Regions from separate parts of the Epibacterium sp. ABV4_022 genome, predicted to be linked through region 2. Evidence: riboswitches for the same ligand, from Rfam matches in the RefSeq annotation. Region 2 holds a riboswitch; the other holds the start of a gene.
The links. Region 2 has a riboswitch for thiamine pyrophosphate ahead of thiB (thiamine ABC transporter substrate binding subunit). Riboswitches for the same ligand answer to the same signal wherever they lie in the genome.
Positions count from the first base shown of each region.

Region 1: another riboswitch for thiamine pyrophosphate. It lies ahead of thiC (phosphomethylpyrimidine synthase ThiC); the one in region 2 lies ahead of thiB (thiamine ABC transporter substrate binding subunit).

Region 1 is NZ_JBSWVA010000001.1:1,452,702-1,458,481, forward strand. It holds gene ACXAF5_RS06905 (thiamine phosphate synthase) at 1-576, opposite strand, end outside; gene ACXAF5_RS06910 (thiazole synthase) at 576-1,358, opposite strand; gene thiS (sulfur carrier protein ThiS) at 1,363-1,560, opposite strand; gene ACXAF5_RS06920 (FAD-dependent oxidoreductase) at 1,529-2,494, opposite strand; gene thiC (phosphomethylpyrimidine synthase ThiC) at 2,491-4,317, opposite strand; TPP riboswitch at 4,441-4,561, opposite strand; gene bioB (biotin synthase BioB) at 4,790-5,767, shown strand.
Region 2 is NZ_JBSWVA010000001.1:255,959-261,738, forward strand. It holds gene ACXAF5_RS01200 (MerR family transcriptional regulator) at 70-486, shown strand; gene ACXAF5_RS01205 (AEC family transporter) at 543-1,487, opposite strand; gene aroC (chorismate synthase) at 1,497-2,600, opposite strand; TPP riboswitch at 2,827-2,931, shown strand; gene thiB (thiamine ABC transporter substrate binding subunit) at 2,984-3,961, shown strand; gene ACXAF5_RS01220 (thiamine/thiamine pyrophosphate ABC transporter permease ThiP) at 3,937-5,508, shown strand; gene ACXAF5_RS01225 (thiamine ABC transporter ATP-binding protein) at 5,495-5,780, shown strand, end outside.

The sequences.
Region 1 (5,780 bases), 1.2 Mb from region 2:
CACCCACGCGCGGGTTTGGGCTTCGGGATCTTCCGCCGCCTGGATGTCGGTCACCACCGCAGCGCTGTCCGCCCCGGCCGCAAAGACATCCGGCAGGCGCTCCAGCGTCACCCCGCCGATGGCCACCAGCGGCACGGCGCCCGCGAGGCTCTTCCAGTGGGTCACCCGCTCCAGCCCCTGCGGGTCCCATTTCATCTGTTTCAGCTTGGTTTCATAGACCGGACCCAGGGCCACATAGGCCGGATCCTGCGCCAATGCCCGCTCCAGCTCCGCCTCGTCGTGGGTCGACAGACCAAACCGCACGTCCGCCCGGCGCAGGGCGTCGAAATCCGCTGTCTCCATGTCCTCCTGCCCGAGGTGCACAAAATCACAGTTGAGGTCGAGCGCCGCCTGCCAGTGATCGTTGACCACCAGCTGCGCGCCGTAAACGGCACAGAAGTCACGCGCCCGGGCAATCTGACGGCGCACCTCCGCATCGGGCTGATCCTTGATCCGCAGCTGCACCAGCCGCGCGCCCTGTGGCACCAGCAACTCCACCCGGCCCACATGGCCGACGATCAGATAAAATCGTTCCATCATGTCTTCTCCGCCAAATTCAGGTCCGCCAGCCCCATCACCGGGGTCGAGGGGACCGCCATGTCGCGTCGCTCCATCGGGTCGGCCAGGCAGGCCTTGTGTCCCGCGTCCACCGCCAGCGCCATGGCGCGCGCCATCAGCGCCGGATCGCCCGCCTTGGCCACCGCCGTGTTCAACAGCACCGCATCCATGCCCAGCTCCATCGCGGCCGCCGCATCCGAGGGCCGCCCGATGCCGGCATCCACCACCAGCGGAACATCCGGAAAATGCGCCCGCATCGCGCGCAGCCCCTCGGGGTTCGCCAGCCCGCGACCGGATCCGATCGGCGCGCCCCAGGGCATCAGCACCGCACAGCCGGCTTCCAGCAGCCGTTCGCCCACCACCAGATCCTCGGTGGTATAGGGAAAGACCTTGAACCCCTCGGCAGTCAGCACGCGCGCGGCCTCCACCAGGCCAAAGACATCCGGCTGCAGGGTGTCCGCATGGCCGATGACCTCCAGCTTGATCCAGTCGGTGCCAAAGACCTCCCGCGCCATCTGCGCGGTGGTGATGGCGTCGCGCGCCGAGTGGCACCCGGCCGTATTGGGCAGGATGCGCGCGCCGGTCTCGCGCAGCAGATCCCAGAAGCCCGTGCCAGATCCGTTGGCGGCCTCACGGCGCAAGGATACGGTGACCAGATCGGTGTCGCTGGCGCGGATCGCCGCCTGTAGGACGGCGGGCGAGGGGTATTGTGCGGTGCCCAGAAACAGGCGTGACGTCAGTTTTTCGCCATAGACCTCCATGATCTCAGCCCCCCTGCATTGGCGCCAGAACCTCGATCCGGTCGCCGGGGTGCAGCGGCTGCGCGGCGCGCGCGTCGCGGGCCACGAACTGCCCGTTCAGCGCCGTTGCGATGGCCGGGCTGGTGTAGCCCAGCTCCATCAGCGCGGCGGCCAGCGACGGGCCGGTGATCTCATGCGGTTCGGAATTCACGAGTATTTTCATCGCGGTGCTCCATCAATTGGTCTGCGGCGGCTTCGGCCATGGCCGGGGCCAGCAGGAACCCGTGTCGGTACAGCCCGTTGAGGAACAGCGTGCCGTCACGCCGCTCCAGCCGGGGCAGGTTGTCGGGATAGGCAGGGCGCAGACCGGCGCCGGTCTCCACCACTTCGGCCTCGGCAAAGGCGGGCGACAGCGCATAGGCGGCCCCCAGCAGCTCCATCAGGGCGCGCAGGGTCGGCGGGCCGGCGTGATCGCTTTCCACCATGGTCGCGCCCAGCATGTAGTGACCATCGCCCCGGGGCACGAGGTAGATCGGCGTGCGCGGATGCAGCAGGCGCAGGGTGCGGCTGATTTCCACCTCCGGGCAGCGCAGGATCGCCATCTCGCCCCGGACCGACCGCAAGGCCGGCAGCGGGGCCGCCATGCCGGTGCAATCCAGATCGACCTGCTGCGGGGCCTCGGTACCGAGGCTGATCTCTCCGCCCAGATCCATCACCGCGTGGGCCAGATCCCGCAGCGCCCGGCGCGGGTCCAGATGTGCCTCGCCCTCAAAGAACAGCCCCTGATCGAACCGCCCCGCCAGCGCCGGTTCCAGCGCGCCGATCTCCGCCCCGCCGACCTGCCGGTACGCACGGGTGCGACGTCCGAAACGCGCCACCTCCGCCCGGTCGCGGCGCGGTGCCACCACCAGCGTGCCGCGCCGGTGCACCGGGGTGATCCGGGCCCACCAGTCGAAGGCGCGGCTGCCGAGAGAGATCACCTCCTCCTCGGCGCTTTCGCGTTCGCACCAGGGCGCCAGCATGCCGCCTGCGTAGCGGGCCGCACTGTCGGCACCGATCCCCCCGGAGCGTTCGAACAGGCGCACCACCACGCCCCGGCGGGCCAGGGCATAGGCGCAGGCGAGGCCTGCCAGACCTGCGCCCGCGATGGTGATCACGCCGACTCCTCCGGCGTGTCCGCCGCAGCATCCGCCACCGGCACATAAAGCTCACCGCCTTCGCGGAACTTCGCCGCCATCGCTTCGAAGCCCTCCTTTTGGGCCTCGGCGCGGATGTCGTGGCTGATCCGCATGGAGCAGAACTTCGGCCCGCACATGGAACAGAAATGCGCCACCTTATGGGCCTCTTTCGGCAGGGTCTCGTCGTGAAAGCTCTGTGCCGTTTCCGGGTCCAGCGACAGGTTGAACTGGTCCTCCCAGCGGAACTCAAACCGTGCGCGGCTCAGCGCATCATCACGCCGCTGCGCGCCGGGCAGACCCTTGGCCAGATCAGCGGCATGGGCGGCGATCTTGTAGGTGATCACCCCGGTTTTGACGTCATCGCGGTCCGGCAGGCCGAGGTGCTCTTTCGGTGTCACGTAACAGAGCATCGCGCAGCCAAACCAGCCGATCATCGCCGCGCCAATGCCAGACGTGATGTGATCGTACCCCGGCGCAATATCCGTGGTCAGCGGGCCGAGCGTGTAAAACGGCGCCTCGTGGCAGCACTCCAGCTGCTTGTCCATGTTCTCCTTGATCTTGTGCATGGCCACATGGCCCGGCCCTTCGATCATCACCTGACAGTCCTTGGCCCAGGCGATCTTGGTCAGCTCGCCCAGCGTTTCCAGCTCGGCAAATTGCGCTTCGTCATTGGCATCGGCAATCGAGCCGGGACGCAGCCCATCGCCCAAGGAAAACGACACATCATAGCGGCGGCAGATATCGCAGATCTCCTCGAAATGCTCATAGAGAAAGCTCTCCTTGTGGTGATGCAGGCACCATTTCGCCATGATCGACCCACCGCGCGACACGATCCCGGTGACGCGTTCCACGGTCATCGGCACCATATGCAGCCGCACGCCTGCGTGGATGGTGAAGTAATCGACGCCTTGTTCCGCCTGCTCGATCAGCGTGTCGCGGAACACCTCCCAGGTCAGGTCCTCGGCGATGCCGTTCACCTTCTCCAGCGCCTGATAGATCGGCACCGTGCCGATCGGCACCGGGCTGTTGCGGATGATCCATTCGCGGGTGTTGTGGATGTTGCGGCCGGTGGACAGGTCCATCACCGTATCCGCGCCCCAGCGGATCGCCCAGACCAGCTTGTCCACTTCCTCCTCCATCGAGGAGGTGACGGCCGAGGTGCCCATATTGGCGTTGATCTTTACCTTGAAATTGCGGCCGATGATCATCGGCTCCAGCTCCGGGTGGTTGATATTGGCGGGGATAATGGCGCGCCCGGCGGCGATCTCGGAGCGTACAAATTCCGGCGTCACATAGTCGGGGATATTTGCGCCAAAATCCTCGCCATCGCGGCTGCCATGACAGGGCGACAGCTCGCGCAGCTGGTTCTCGCGAATGGCGATATATTCCATCTCCGGTGTGATGATCCCCGCCCGCGCATAGGCCAGTTGCGTAGGGGCGGCATCCCTGGTCCCGCGCAGGGGTGCGGGCCGCACCGGGAACTCCGGCACTAGCCGGTCGCCCGCGACAAAGCCATTGTCCGCAGGGGTAACATCGCGGCCCTGATAGGCTTCGACATCGCCGCGATCCTTGATCCAGGCGGCGCGCAGCGGCGCCAGACCCTCGCGAATGTCGGTCAGGATCTCCGGATCCGTATAGGGCCCGGAACTGTCATAGACCGGCAGCGGCGCCTCGCCCGCGGTCGGATGGGTGGCGATTTCGCGCATCGGCACACGGATGTCCTTGTGCATCTCGCCTGCCACATAGATCTTGCGCGACGCAGGCAATGCGCCTGTGGTGATCTTTGGGTTGGGGACGTTCATCTTGGTGCTCCTCGAGTCCATTCTCAAAAAGACACCAATTGAGCCGGGCCGGAGGAAAACGGGGCAGGGGGTACAGGTCCTGCCGTGTCAGAGCAGCGGCGGATCAACCCTGTACCGGGGCGATGCGCGACTGTCCTAGCTTCCTACGCCAGTATCAACTGGGTCAGGTTCTAAGGGTCGCGTCACCGGGATTTCTCCCTGTCTGCCTCTCAGTCCCCTCGGCGGGACTCCCCTGCGTGGCCCTAGGCGTAGGGGAGGACATGGCAGCCCGTCAAGAGATTTCTGATCCACGCCCTCCTGCAGAGGGTTGTGCCGTGAACTCGCGCTATGCGCGTATTTTTGATGCGCGCGCCTGAATGAAACTCAAATCTATTCAATGCTGTACTATGTCAAACCATGTTTTATATATTATCTATAAAAGATTCGCGCCCCCTTGGCGTGTAGTGTCATCCGTTATCCAGCGAGGCTTCCCATGCTCGACACCCCCCTTGTCCGCACGGACTGGACCCGGCAGGAGGCAGAGGAGATCTATGCTCAGCCCTTCATGGATCTGCTGTTTCAGGCCCAGAGCCTGCACCGGCAGATGTTTGATCCCAACGCGGTGCAGAAATCGCGCCTCCTGTCGATCAAGACCGGCGGCTGCGCCGAGGATTGCGCCTATTGTTCGCAATCGGCACGTAATGGCGCGCAGCTTCCGGCGTCCAAACTGATCGAGGTGCAGCGTGTCATCGCCGAAGCCAAGAAGGCCCGCGACGCCGGCGCTACCCGCTACTGCATGGGGGCGGCCTGGCGCGGCCCCAAGGCGCGCGACATGGCTCAGCTGGAAGCGATGATCGAAGGCGTCAAGGCGCTGGGGATGGAGACCTGCATGACGCTTGGCATGCTGGAGCAGGATCAGGTGCTGCGCCTGCGGGATGCGGGGCTGGATTACTACAATCACAACATCGACACCTCGGAGCGCTACTACCCGGAGGTCATCACCACCCGCAGTTTTGCGGATAGGCTGGACACCCTTGCGCGGGTGCGCGAGGCCGGGATCAACGTCTGCTCTGGCGGCATCCTTGGCATGGGTGAAGAGCGCGGCGACCGGATCGACATGCTGTTGAGCCTCGCGACGCTGCCGGAACATCCGCAATCGGTGCCGATCAACATGCTGATTCCGATGGCAGATACGCCTCTGGCCGACACGCCTCCGCTTGATCCGATCGAATTCGTCCGCACCATTGCGCTGGCCCGCATCCTGATGCCGCGCGCGCATGTGCGGCTCTCGGCCGGGCGCACCGAAATGAGCGATGAGCTGCAGGCGATGTGCATCTTTGCCGGGGCGAACTCGATCTTCATGGGCGACACGCTCCTGACCGCCGACAACCCGGAGGAGGAAGCGGACGAGGCGCTCTTTGCCCGGCTCGGCCTCAGCGCCATGGCGGCGGGCACACACGGTACGCGCTGATCTGCGACAATCA
Region 2 (5,780 bases):
CTTGTCCTTGATCTCGATTCGGGATCAACCTAGGTGCTCTAGTCACTAGAGGTTCAAGAGGGGATTGCGATGTATTCCATCGGCGCATTGTCCAAGGCGACCGGCGTTAAGGTTCCGACCATCCGCTATTATGAGGAGATCGGCCTCATCGACCCCGCCACGCGCAATGCGGGCAACCAGCGGCGGTATGATCAGGCCGGTCTGGACCGGCTTGGTTTTATCAAGCACGCGCGCGATCTCGGGTTCGGGCTGGAGGAAATCAAGGAGCTGATGGGGCTCAACGGCGAGCTGGGGCGCGATTGTCACGCCGCGGACGACATCGCCCGGGCCCAGCTGGAAAAAGTGCGCGCCCGCATTGCCCGGCTGCAACAGCTGGAGGTGGAACTGGAGCGGATCACCCAGCTGTGCGAAGGGGGATCGGGTGGCACCTGTCAGGTGCTGACGGCGCTGGGCGATCACAGCCAATGCCTTGGAGAGCACGGCTAGGGCGTTTTGGATCTGGCACATTTGGGTGTGATCGCATGTTCAGGCCCCCGCCGGGATTAGGTCAGCACCCACAACAGACCGTTCAAGGTGACATAGGCAAGAACGGTCGCCGCGAGCGACGCGAGGCTCGCCGCGCCTTCATGTCCCTTGGCCTGAGCAAAGATCGTATAGGTGGCAAACATCGGCATCGCCGCCGACAGGATCAGCGCGGCGCGGATCTCGGGTGAAATCTCCAGCAGGCCCGCCGCGCCGCAGATCGCCGCGACCACTGCGACAATGGCGGGATGAATCACCAGCTTGCCCAGTGTCGCCTGGGCTGCGAGGCTCTTGTTGCCACGCAGGGGCAGCCCGGCAAGCGATCCGCCGATGACGATCAGCGAAACCGCCCCGGCAGAGGCCGCGAGCATATCGGTAAAGCGAAAAAACGGCGCCGGGATCGGTACGTGGAGAAGCGCCACCAGAAGCCCCGCGACAAGGGCCATCATCGTCGGCATCTTCGCCACGTTCCAGACGATCCGCCACAGGCGCGGCCCAAGCGGGACGGAACGGTCGGCGTCGGCCGCCTCCATCAGCATCAGGCAGATCGGGATCAGGATCAGCGTCTCGATCACCAGATTCAGTGTCAGGACGATGCCCGCTATATCAGGGAATGCCAGCAGCATCACCGGATAGCCGACAAATCCGTTGTTGGGACAGGTCGAGCCCATGACGCCCACCGCCCGCCGCATCGGATCAAACCCGCGTAGCGAAAACAGCAGATAGGCGACCGCAATGTTCAGTACGCCGCCAATCAGATAGGGCAGCACATAGGCGGCCTGGAACACCTCGACCGGGTCGCGGCTGGCGATGGTGGTGAAGATCAGCCCCGGCAGCGCCAGGTTGAAGACATAGGCGCCGAGGCTCTTGATGTCGTGGCTGGAAAAGATGCCTTTCCAGACAAACAGGTAGCCCAACCCGAGGGCCGCGTAGATCGGAAAGGTAATCCCGAGAATGGCGACCATGGGCCTGGGTTATCCGATCCGGCCCTGATTCTCGCCAATCTGGCCGCGATGCAGCAAGAGGTGGTCCAGGATGACGCAGGCCATCATTGCCTCGGCCACGGGCACGGCACGAATGCCGACGCAGGGGTCGTGGCGGCCTTTGGTGATGACTTCGGTGGCGGTGCCGTCCTTGCGGATCGACTGGCGCGGCGTCAGGATCGAGGAGGTCGGTTTGACCGCGAACCGCACCACGACGTCCTGACCGGTGGAAATGCCGCCAAGGATGCCGCCGGCGTGGTTGGAGGAATAGACCGGCTGGCCGTCATTGCCCATAAAGATCTCGTCGGCGTTCTCCGACCCTTTCAGCTGGGCGGCATGCATGCCCTCGCCGATCTCCACGCCCTTCACGGCATTGATCGACATCATCGCGGCGGCGAGGTCGGTGTCGAGCTTGCCATAGATCGGCGCACCGATACCGGCGGGCACCCCGCGTGCCACCACCTCGACCACGGCGCCGACCGAGTCGTGATCCTTGCGCAGCGCTTGCAGGTAGTCTTCCCAGTCCTGAACAGCGCCCGCATCCGGAATCCAGAAATCGTTCTGGTCGATCGCTGCCCAGTCAAACCGGCTGCGGTCGATCTCCATCTCGCCCATCCGGGTCATATAGCCCTTGATCTGTAGGCCGGGCACCAGCGCGTTGATCGCTTCGCGTGCAACACCGCCCGCGGCCACCCGCGCCGCGGTTTCGCGGGCAGAGGACCGCCCGCCGCCGCGATAGTCACGGTTGCCGTATTTCTGGAAATACGTGATGTCCGCATGGCCGGGGCGGAAGGTTTGCGCGATCTCGCCATAGTCCTTTGACCGCTGATCGGTGTTCTCGATCATCAGCTGGATTGGCGTGCCGGTGGAGTGGCCTTCGAACACGCCCGACAGGATCTTCACCGCGTCCGGCTCGTTGCGCTGGGTGGTGTTCTTGTTCTGGCCGGGGCGGCGCTTGTCCAGCCACTGTTGCAGCATGTCCGGGCTCAGCGGGACATTCGGCGGACAGCCATCGACGGTCGCCCCGAGAGCAGGCCCGTGGCTTTCGCCCCAGGTGGTGACACGGAAGAGGTGGCCGAAAGAGTTCATGGACATGCGCGCGGGTCTCCTTTGTCCTGACCCTTTAACGGCAAAGCGCGCCCGGGAAAAGAGAGCCGCGCATCAACAGGGCAGAAACGACAGAAACACCGCCTGCTTCTCATTGTCCTCGTGTTTCGCGGATGAAACGACAGGTCAGGCGTGCTGACCCAAGCCTGAGCTGGCGTCTGTCTTTGGCATCTCAAGGCTGCGCTTGCCAATCCGGCAAACGCGCCCTAGGGTTTGCCCCACCTCGGGGTGCGCGACATGACGCGCTGAGATGCCGGATGGCGAACCCGTTGAACCTGAACCGGATTATACCGGCGGAGGGAAGGTTCCGGATGTTGCGGTGCGCTGATGCTCCGATCTCCTCCTTGCCTGACGCCGCATTGGAGGACGATATGAAACCCCTCTTTGTTGCGAGCGCGCTTTTGGCCGCCACCGCCGCGACGGCGGACACGCCAGAGCTTGTGGTCTACACCTACGACAGTTTTGTGTCCGAGTGGGGCCCCGGCCCGGCGGTGGAGCAGGCGTTTGAAGCGACCTGCGACTGTGACCTGAAATTCGTCGGCGCCGGCGACGGGGCGGCGCTGCTGGCGCGGATCAAGCTGGAAGGCGAGCGGTCCGATGCGGATGTGGTGCTTGGCCTTGATACCAACCTGACCGCTGCGGCAAAGGACACCGGTCTGTTTGCGCCGATCTCGGTCGAGGCCGACTATGCGCTCCCCGTGGCGTGGAACGACGAGGTCTTCGCGCCCTACGACTGGGGCTATTTCGCCTTCGTGCACAATGCCGCCGCGGATGCGCCCACGAATTTCAAGGCGCTGGGCGAGAGCGACGCCAAGATCGTCATCCAGGATCCCCGCTCCTCCACCCCCGGGCTCGGGCTCTTGATGTGGGTGAAGGCCGCCTATGGCGACGAGGCGCCAGCGATCTGGGGGAGTCTGAGCGACAATATCGTCACCGTCACCAAAGGCTGGTCGGAAGCCTATGGTCTCTTCCTCGAAGGTGAGGCGGATATGGTGCTGTCCTACACCACCTCGCCTGCCTATCATCTGATCGCCGAAGAGGATGACAGCAAGGCCGCCGCCGTCTTTGACGAAGGGCACTACATGCAGGTTGAGGTGGCCGGAAAACTCGCGGCCAGCGATCAGCCGGATCTCGCGGATCAGTTCCTGCAATTCATGGTGTCGGATGAGTTCCAATCGATCATTCCGACCACCAACTGGATGTATCCGGCGGTCATCCCCGCCGACGGCCTGCCTGCCGGGTTCGAGACTTTGGTGAACCCGGAGAAAGCCCTGCTTCTGCCCGAGCAAGAAGCCGCAGACCTGCGGGCAAAGGCGCTGGACGAATGGCGCACAGCGCTCAGCCGGTAAACCTGCGTCCGGTCGCGACCTGGCCCGGAACCTGCGCCGCCCTCGGGGTGGCGCTGCTGGTTCTGGGCACGCTGACGGCGGTAACCCTGCGGGCGGAGGACGGCGCCGGGTTTGGCGCAGCCGATCAGTCGGCTCTGCGGTTCACGCTGGTGCAGGCGGTGCTGTCGGCCCTGATCAGTGTCGCTCTGGCGATCCCGGTCGCCCGTGCCCTGGCCCGCCGCAGGTTTCCCGGGCGTCGTGTCTTGATCACGTTACTGGGCGCGCCGTTCATCCTGCCGGTGATTGTTGCGATCCTGGGGCTGCTGGCGGTCTTTGGCCGCTCCGGCTGGGTGAGTGATGCGCTGGGGCTGGTGGGCCTGCCCCCGGTTCAGATCTACGGGCTGCACGGGGTGGTGATCGCGCATGTGTTCTTCAACCTGCCGCTGGCAACCCGGCTGATCCTGCAAGGCTGGCAGGAGATACCGGCAGAGCGGTTCCGGCTCGCGGTGCAGCTGGATGCCGGGCCGGGGGCCATGTGGCGTCTTCTGGAACTGCCGATGCTGCGGCAGGTGGTGCCCGGTGCCGCGGCGGTGATCTTTGCCATCTGCCTGTCGAGTTTCGCGGTGGCGCTGACCCTTGGTGGCGGGCCACGTGCGACGACGCTGGAACTGGCGATCTATCAGGCGTTTCACTTTGACTTTGATCTTGGGCGGGCGGCGATGCTGTCCAGCGTGCAGCTTGTCCTGACGGTGGCAGCGGCGCTTCTGGCGTTGCGGGTGTCGCTCGGGGATGGTCTTGGTGCCGGTCTCGACCGGGCGGTGGCCCGTTGGGACGGGGCAGGGGCGCGCGCAAGGCTGTTTGACGGTCTGTGGATCGCACTTGCCGCGCTGTTCCTGATGCTGCCGCTGCTGGCGGTGCTGGTGGCGGGCGTGCCTGGCTTGGCGAGCCTGCCCGGCTCAGTCTGGAACGCGGCCTGGGTGTCGATCCAGATTGCCAGCCTGAGCACCGCACTGCTGTTGCTGGTGGCGCTGCCCCTGTCGGCAAGCATTGCCATGGGGCGCAAACGGCTGGGAGAAGTCGCCGGTATCCTGGGGCTCGCGGCGTCGCCGCTGGTGATCGGGACCGGGCTGTTCGTGATGGTCTATCCCTTTGTCGACCCGTTTGTGCTGGCGCTGCCGGTGACGGCGGTGGTCAACATGGTGATGGCGCTCCCCTTTGCGCTGCGGATTCTGGTGCCTCGCATGCGGCAGGTGCTGCAACAGAATGCACGCCTGGCCGTTGCGCTCGACATGCGTGGCCGAGCGGTCTGGCAGCGGGTGCTGCTGCCGCGCTGTCGGGCTCAGATCGGCTTTGCCGCCGGACTGACCGCAGCGCTGTCGCTTGGTGATCTTGGTGTCATCGCGCTGTTTGCCGATCCCGAGGTCGCGACGTTGCCGTTGCAGGTCTATCGGCTGATGGGGGCCTATCGCATGGAGGCCGCGCAGGGGGCGGCGCTGCTGCTGTTTGTTCTGTCGATGGGGGTATTCTGGCTGCTGGACCGGGGAGGGCGATTCCATGCTGAAACTTGAAGGCGCAGACATCCGGAAGGGCACGTTCCGCCTCGAAGCTGACCTCGAGTTCGCCGGTGGTGCGCGGGTGGCGGTGATTGGTCCGTCCGGTGCGGGCAAATCCACCCTGCTGGAGGCGGTTGCCGGGTTTCAGCCCCTCGCGGCGGGGCGGATCCTGTGGCAGGAGCGAGATCTGGCGCCGCTGGGCCCCGGCAAGCGGCCGGTGGCAATGCTGTTTCAGGACGGCAACCTGTTTCCGCATCTCTCGGTGCGGCAAAACGTGGGCCTCGGGG